Regions from separate parts of the Kosakonia sp. SMBL-WEM22 genome, predicted to be linked through region 1. Evidence: predicted binding sites of a transcription regulator. Region 1 holds the regulator's gene; the other holds the start of a gene.
What was found. Region 1 encodes sigma-54, which starts transcription at its own class of promoters, with help from an activator protein. Its sites were predicted from a motif close to GTTGGCACANNTTTCGCTNT; they were not measured.
Positions count from the first base shown of each region.

Region 2: the regulator sigma-54 is predicted to act here: its motif matches at 1,245-1,264, upstream of hypA (hydrogenase maturation nickel metallochaperone HypA).

Region 1 is NZ_CP051488.1:4,420,336-4,424,634, forward strand. It holds gene lptA (lipopolysaccharide ABC transporter substrate-binding protein LptA) at 1-220, shown strand, start outside; gene lptB (LPS export ABC transporter ATP-binding protein) at 227-952, shown strand; gene rpoN (RNA polymerase factor sigma-54) at 1,001-2,434, shown strand; gene hpf (ribosome hibernation promoting factor) at 2,457-2,744, shown strand; gene ptsN (PTS IIA-like nitrogen regulatory protein PtsN) at 2,825-3,316, shown strand; gene rapZ (RNase adapter RapZ) at 3,362-4,216, shown strand; gene npr (PTS phosphocarrier protein NPr) at 4,213-4,299, shown strand, end outside.
Region 2 is NZ_CP051488.1:3,961,272-3,965,570, forward strand. It holds gene HF650_RS19050 (4Fe-4S dicluster domain-containing protein) at 1-530, opposite strand, end outside; gene hycA (formate hydrogenlyase regulator HycA) at 625-1,092, opposite strand; gene hypA (hydrogenase maturation nickel metallochaperone HypA) at 1,291-1,638, shown strand; gene hypB (hydrogenase nickel incorporation protein HypB) at 1,642-2,514, shown strand; gene HF650_RS19070 (HypC/HybG/HupF family hydrogenase formation chaperone) at 2,505-2,777, shown strand; gene hypD (hydrogenase formation protein HypD) at 2,777-3,898, shown strand; gene hypE (hydrogenase expression/formation protein HypE) at 3,895-4,299, shown strand, end outside.

The DNA of each region.
Region 1 (4,299 bases):
CGAACTGGAAAAAGATTTCGTCATCCTGACCGGTAATGCCTATCTCGAGCAGTTAGACAGCAATGTTGCTGGCGACAAAATCACCTACCTGGTGAAAGAGCAGAAGATGCAGGCATTCAGCGACAAAGGTAAGCGCGTGACAACCGTACTGGTACCGTCGCAGCTGCAGGACAAGAGCAATAAATCCGCCCCGGCCCCGGCGCAAAAGAAGAGTAACTAATCCGTTATGGCAACATTAACTGCAAAGAATCTCGCCAAGGCTTACAAAGGCCGTCGCGTGGTCGAAGACGTCAGTCTGACCGTTAACTCCGGTGAAATCGTCGGCTTGCTTGGCCCTAACGGCGCAGGGAAAACCACCACCTTCTATATGGTGGTTGGCATTGTCGCGCGCGATGCAGGCAACATCATTATTGATGATGAAGATATCAGCCTGCTGCCGCTGCATGCGCGCGCGCGCCGCGGTATCGGCTATCTGCCGCAAGAAGCCTCCATCTTCCGACGCCTCAGCGTCTACGACAACCTGATGGCGGTGCTGCAGATTCGTGACGATCTCACTGCGGAACAGCGTGAAGATCGCGCCAATGAGCTGATGGAAGAGTTCCATATTGATCACCTGCGCGACAGCATGGGCCAGGCGCTCTCCGGCGGTGAACGCCGTCGCGTCGAGATTGCCCGCGCGCTGGCGGCCAACCCGAAATTTATCCTGCTCGATGAACCCTTTGCCGGCGTTGACCCGATCTCGGTTATCGACATCAAACGCATTATTGAACATCTGCGCGACAGCGGGCTTGGGGTGCTGATTACCGATCACAACGTGCGCGAAACGCTGGCTGTTTGTGAGCGCGCCTATATTGTCAGCCAGGGGCATCTCATCGCCCACGGCACGCCGCAGCAAATCCTTGAAGACGAACACGTTAAGCGCGTATATCTTGGGGAAGACTTCAGACTCTGATAGGGTAAGGTTCATTGACATTTTTTGTCGGAGAGTGCTGTTCTGAATATGAAGCAAGGTTTGCAACTACGGCTTAGCCAACAGCTAGCCATGACGCCACAACTGCAACAGGCCATTCGTCTTTTGCAGTTGTCCACGTTGGAACTTCAGCAGGAACTTCAGCAGGCGCTGGAGAGCAACCCACTGTTGGAACAAACCGATCTTCACGAAGAAGTGGATAGCGAACAGGTTCAGGAAAAAGATGGCCTGGACACTGCGGATGCACTCGAACAGAAAGAGATGCCCGATGAACTGCCGCTGGATGCCAGCTGGGATGAGATCTACACCGCTGGCACCCCGTCAGGCAGCAGTAATGATTACATTGATGATGAACTGCCGATCTACCAGGGCGAAACTACCCAGTCGCTACAGGATTACCTGATGTGGCAGGTTGAGCTGACCCCCTTCTCCGATACGGATCGCGCCATTGCGACGTCGATCGTTGATGCCGTCGACGAAACTGGCTATCTCACCGTGACGCTTGCGGAGATCCTCGAGAGCATGGGGAATGACGAGATTGGCATGGATGAGGTCGAAGCGGTGCTAAAGCGCGTTCAGCGTTTCGATCCTGTTGGCGTTGCAGCGCGGGACCTGCGCGACTGCCTGCTGGTTCAACTCTCCCAGTTCGCGAAAGCGACGCCGTGGTGCGAAGAGGCCCGGCTTATCATCTGCGATCATCTCGATCTGCTGGCCAATCATGACTTTCGCTCGTTGATGCGCGTCACGCGCCTAAAAGAGGATGTGCTTAAAGAGGCGGTCAATCTGATCCAGTCTCTCGATCCGCGTCCTGGCCAGTCGATCCAGACCAGCGAGCCGGAGTATGTGATCCCCGATGTACTGGTGCGCAAACACAATGGGCGCTGGGTAGTGGAACTCAACGCCGACAGCATTCCACGCCTTAAGATCAACCAGCAGTATGCAGCGATGGGCAGCGGCGGACGCAACGACGCCGACACGCAGTTCATTCGCAGTAATTTGCAGGAAGCGAAGTGGTTGATCAAAAGTCTGGAGAGCCGCAACGACACGCTGCTGCGCGTCAGCCGCTGCATCGTCGAGCAGCAGCAGGCTTTCTTTGAGCAGGGCGAAGAATTTATGAAACCGATGGTGCTGGCAGATATCGCCCAGGCCGTCGAGATGCACGAGTCCACTATCTCTCGTGTTACCACCCAGAAGTACCTGCACAGTCCTCGCGGCATTTTTGAACTGAAGTATTTCTTCTCCAGCCATGTTAATACCGAAGGCGGCGGCGAAGCTTCCTCCACGGCCATTCGCGCACTGGTTAAGAAGTTAATCGCCGCGGAAAACCCTGCAAAACCACTGAGCGACAGTAAGCTGACGACCCTGCTCTCCGATCAGGGGATCATGGTCGCGCGGCGAACCGTTGCGAAGTATCGAGAATCTTTATCCATTCCGCCGTCTAACCAGCGTAAACAGCTGGTGTGACCCAACCGATAAGGAAGACACTATGCAGCTAAACATCACCGGACAAAACGTTGAGATTACCGATGCCCTGCGCGAGTTTGTAAACAGCAAATTTGCCAAGCTGGAGCACTATTTCGACAGGATTAACCAGGTTTATGTTGTGTTGAAAGTGGAAAAGGTGACGCACATTTCAGATGCCACGCTGCATGTGAATGGAGGCGAACTGCATGCCAGTGCGGAAGGACAAGATATGTATGCTGCTATTGACGGTTTAATTGATAAACTGGCGCGGCAGCTCACGAAGCATAAAGATAAACTGAAACAACACTAATTGTCCGGGCGTCTGTCTGGCGCGTTGCACCCGACCGCAACCCGGTTGGGTGCTGGCTCCGGCGTCGCTTAGGTGAAATTATGATGAATAACGATTCGGCTCTTCAACTGAGCACAGTGCTTAACCAGGAATGTACCCGTAGCGGCGTACACTGCCAGAGCAAAAAACGCGCGCTGGAAATTATCAGCGAGCTGGCGGCGAAACAGCTAGGTCTGCCGCCACAGGTGGTCTTCGAGGCAGTTCTTACGCGTGAAAAAATGGGCAGCACCGGCATTGGAAACGGTATCGCCATTCCCCACGGTAAGCTCGAGGAAGATACACTCCGCGCCGTCGGCGTGTTTGTGCAACTCGAAACGCCGATTGCCTTCGACGCTATCGATAACCAACCCGTTGATCTGCTCTTTGCGCTGCTGGTGCCGGCAGATCAAACTAAAACGCACCTGCACACGCTTTCGCTGGTGGCCAAGCGGCTGGCGGATAAAACCATTTGTCGACGTCTGCGCGGCGCGCAGAGTGATGAAGAGCTCTATGCGATCATCACCCAGACAGAAGGCGAGCGCGGCGATGCGTAACCGGATAAGACTCTACTTGTCAGTCGTTCTGAGGAGAAATGCCCCATGGTCCTGATGATCGTCAGTGGTCGTTCGGGTTCAGGGAAATCCGTGGCGCTACGCGCACTGGAAGATATGGGTTTCTACTGTGTTGATAACCTGCCGGTTGTGCTGTTGCCGGAACTGGCGCAAACCCTCGCCGAACGCCAGATCTCTGCCGCTGTCAGTATCGACGTGCGCAACATGCCAGAGTCACCAGAGATCTTTGAGCAGGCGATGAGCAACCTGCCGGAGGCGTTTTCCCCGCAGCTGCTCTTTTTAGATGCGGATCGCAACACCCTGATTCGCCGCTACAGCGACACGCGCCGCCTGCATCCGCTCTCAAGTAAAAACTTATCGCTGGAGAGCGCCATTGATGAAGAGAGCAATTTACTTGAGCCGCTGCGATCCCGTGCCGATCTGATTGTTGATACCTCAGAGATGTCGGTGCATGAATTGGCCGAGATGCTGCGCACGCGCCTTTTAGGCAAACGCGAGCGCGAACTGACCATGGTTTTCGAATCCTTCGGCTTCAAGCACGGCATTCCTATCGATGCCGATTACGTCTTTGACGTGCGCTTCCTGCCGAACCCGCACTGGGACCCGAAACTGCGTCCGATGACCGGCCTCGATAAGCCCGTCGCCGCATTCCTCGACAGGCACACCGAAGTACATAACTTCATCTACCAGACGCGCAGTTACCTGGAGTTGTGGTTGCCGATGCTGGAGACCAACAACCGCAGCTACCTGACGGTGGCCATCGGTTGTACCGGGGGTAAACATCGCTCTGTCTATATCGCCGAGCAGCTGGCGGACTACTTCCGCTCGCGCGGTAAAAACGTGCAGTCCCGTCACCGTACGCTGGAAAAACGCAAAACATGACCGTAAAACAAACCGTTGAGATCACCAATAAACTGGGCATGCATGCGCGCCCGGCGATGAAACTGTTTGAACTGGTGCAGGGC
Region 2 (4,299 bases), 460 kb from region 1:
CGGCTGGCGCGAGTGATGTCGTGCGGGCTGACCAGGTGCAGTGCTTTGGTCGGGCACATGCGTACACAGGCCGGTCCGTCGGCGTCGAAGTAGCAGAGGTCGCACTTCACGGCGATGGCGCGCACGCCCGGCACCCAGTCGAGCAGCGAACTCACTTTCGCAGGCATCGGCGGCGCGGCGGGCGCTTTCGGCGTGTTGACGTTGGCCGGGATATCCAGCGGACGGCTGCCGGAAAACTCAATCGCGCCGAACGGACAGGCAATGGCGCAGAGCTTACAGCTGACGCAAAGGCTCTCATTGAGCTGCACCGCGCCATCCTCGCGGTTGATGGCGTTCACCGGGCAGACCCCGGCGCAGGGCGCATCTTCACAGTGGTGGCACTGCTGCGGCGCGGATTCATGTTGGCTGCGCATAACGCGCAGGCGCGGCATCGCCTGCAGCCCCACCGCGCGGTGCGTCTCGGCGCAGGCCGCCTCGCAGGTGTGGCAGCCAATACAGAGCGCCGGGTCGGCAATTACAAAACGGTTCACCAGTCGATCCTCAGGTGAGTCGCCCGCTTACGGGCAGTCATTTTTGACGAAATATGTCGATGGGTGTCATGTCGACACCCGTCGACACTCCAGCTCAGGCCAGCACCGGCGAATGCCCGTCACGGGCAATCGTGGTGAGGTTGACCGGCGTATCGGCTTCCATTGCGGCATAGAGGGTGTCGTAGACGGCGGCGAGTTTGCCGAGGTAGTGCTCAAGCACTTTTTCGCGATCGCAAACTTCAAACAGACCATCAATTTTGCCATCGCTGGTGAGACGCGCCTCGGCGATTACGCGCTTCTCTTCACTGGCTTTATTAGCAATCGCGTACTCAATGGTGTGGCCGTTAAAGCCACCGCTCAGGGTGATGTAAACCATGAAGTGATCGAACAGCACGAAGCAGAGCTGCTGCTCCGGCGCGCAGCCAATGGTGTGGTGCAAACGCGCTTTGGCGAGCGTAATGCCCTGAACCAGCGTATTGCAGTAACTGCGCCACGCCTCTTGCAGACGGTGATGCCGCCCGGCGATGTAATCCGCCTTTTCGCTAATTTCCCAAATCGTCATCTCAGCTTACCCGCTTAATAGAAACAACAGCGTTTAAGCATCATCCATGCCAATTTTTAAATTATTGATTTTTATAATTATTTAAAAAGAAGAGGCAGAATTTCGACGTGTCATCTCGTCATTGTCGTCATCGTCACCGTGACTAAACCGGGAGTGGCACTGTTATTGCATTAGCAGGGGAAATGATAAGGAGGCGTTATGCATGAAATCACGTTGTGCCAGCGCGCGCTGGAGGTCATTGAACAGCAGGCAGTGGCGAATGGCGCGCACAAGGTCACCGGCGTCTGGCTGAAGGTGGGCGCATTTTCTTGCGTCGAAACGGACGCTTTAACGTTTTGTTTTGATCTGGTCTGCCGCGGCAGCCTGGCGGAAGGTTGTAGACTGCATATCGAACAACAACAGGCCGAGTGCTGGTGCGAGTCTTGCCAGCAGTATGTGACGTTACTCAGTCAGCGTGTACGCCGCTGTCCACAATGCCACAGCGACCAGTTGCAGATCGTCGCCGACGACGGTATGCAAATTCAGCGACTGGAAATTGAGGAGTAAGCAATGTGTACGACATGTGGTTGTCAGGATGGAAACCGCTATATAGAAGGCGATGAACATAACCCCCACTCCGCCTTTCGCAGCGCCCCCTTCGCTCCGGCGACGCGCCCGGCGCTGACCATTACCGGGGTCAAAACCGATGCGTTCAGCCCGACTCAGCTTGACGAAGGCGACCTGCATTATGGCCACGGCGAAGCGGGCACCCACGCGCCGGGCATCAGCCAGCGGCGGATGCTGGAAGTGGAGATCGACGTACTGGATAAAAACAACCGCATCGCCGCCCGCAACCGCGCGCGCTTCGCGGCCCGCCAACAGCTGGTGATTAATCTCGTCTCCAGCCCCGGCTCCGGCAAAACCACCCTGCTCACGGAAACCTTACTGCGCCTGAAAAACCGCCTCCCCTGTGCGGTGATTGAGGGCGATCAGCAAACCGTTAACGACGCTGCACGCATCCGCGCCACCGGCACTCCGGCGATTCAGGTTAATACCGGTAAAGGCTGCCATCTCGATGCGCAGATGATTGCCGATGCCGCGCCGCGTCTGCAGCTGGCCGAACAGGGCATCCTGTTTATTGAGAATGTCGGCAATCTGGTCTGCCCGGCGAGTTTTGATCTCGGCGAGCGGCATAAAGTGGCGGTGCTCTCCGTAACTGAAGGGGAGGATAAGCCGCTCAAATATCCGCATATGTTTGCCGCCGCCTCGCTGATGCTGCTCAACAAAGTCGATCTTCTCCCCTACCTCAGCTTCGATGTTGAGCAGTGCATCGCTTACGCGCGGGAGGTGAACCCCGAGATTGAGATCCTGCTGGTTGCCGCCACCAAAGGCGACGGCATGGATGCATGGCTTGAGTGGCTGGAGGCGCAACGATGTGCATAGGCGTACCGGGGCAAATCTGCGCCATTGACGGCCTGCAGGCGAAAGTTGATGTCAGCGGCATCCAGCGTAATGTCGATTTGACGCTGGTTGGCAGTGAAGATGAGCAGGGCCACTCGCGTATCGGCCAGTGGGTGCTGGTGCACGTCGGCTTTGCCATGAGCATCATCAACGAAGCCGAAGCGCGCGAAACGCTGGCGGCGCTGCAAAACATGTTTGACGTTGAGCCGGATGTCGGCGCGCTGCTCTACGGCGAGGAGGGATAATGCGCTTTGTCGATGAGTACCGCGCGCCGGAGCAGGTGATGCAGCTTATCGCCCGCCTGCGTGAACGCGCCACAGGGCTTGCTTACACCGCCGCGCGCCCGCTGCGCATTATGGAGGTGTGCGGCGGCCACACCCACGCCATTTTCAAATTCGGCCTCGACCAGCTGCTGCCGGAGAATATTGAGTTTATCCACGGACCCGGCTGCCCGGTCTGCGTCTTACCGATGGGGCGCATTGATACCTGCGTGGAGATCGCCAGCCACCCGGAGGTGATCTTCTGCACCTTCGGCGACGCCATTCGCGTGCCGGGCAAAAACGGCTCCCTGTTACAGGCGAAGGCGCGCGGCGCGGATGTGCGGATTGTCTACTCGCCGCTTGATGCGCTGGCGCTGGCGGAGAAAAACCCGCAGCGCAAAGTCGTCTTTTTCGGACTCGGTTTCGAAACCACCATGCCCGCCACCGCCATCACGCTACAGCAGGCGAAGGCGCGCGATATCAACAACTTCTGGTTCTTCTGCCAGCACATCACGCTGATCCCAACCCTGCGCAGCCTGCTTGAGCAGCCCGATAACGGCATCGATGCCTTCCTTGCGCCCGGCCACGTCAGCATGGTGATTGGCACCGACGCCTATACCTTTATCGCCGATGAGTTTCAGCGCCCGCTGGTGGTCGCCGGTTTTGAGCCGCTCGACCTGTTACAGGGCGTGCTGATGCTGGTTGAGCAGAAAGTTGCGGCACGAAGCCAGGTGGAGAATCAGTATCGCCGCGTGGTGCCGGACGAGGGCAACCGGCGGGCACAAGCGGCGATTGCCGAGGTGTTCACCGTGCGCGGTGACAGCGAGTGGCGCGGGCTGGGGATGATTGGCGAATCGGGCGTGCATCTGACCGCTCCCTATCAGCGTTTTGACGCCGAAGCCCATTTCCAGCCAGCCATGCAGCAGGTGTATGACGACCCGCGCGCCCGCTGTGGCGACGTGCTGACCGGGCGCTGCAAACCGCACCACTGCCCGCTGTTTGGCAACACCTGTAATCCACAAAGCGCCTTTGGCGCGCTGATGGTCTCCTCCGAAGGGGCCTGCGCCGCCTGGTATCACTACCGCGCTCAGGAGTGTGAAGTATGAATGAGGTTCAGATGGCGCACGGCAGCGGCGGTCAGGCGATGCAGCAGCTGATCGGCGAACTCTTTATGCAGGCCTTCGCCAACCCCTGGCTGTCGGAGCAGGAGGATCAAGCGCGCCTCGATCTTACCGCGCTGGCGGCGGGCGGTGACAGGCTTGCCTTCTCGACCGACAGCTATGTGATTGATCCGCTGATTTTCCCCGGCGGCGATATCGGCAAACTCGCCATCTGCGGCACCGCCAATGATGTGGCGGTCAGCGGCGCGATCCCGCGCTACCTCTCCTGCGGCTTTATCCTCGAAGAGGGGCTGCCGATGGCAACGCTAAAACAGGTGGTGGAGAGCATGGCAGCAACGGCCCGCAGCGCCGGGATCGCCATCGTCACCGGCGACACAAAGGTGGTG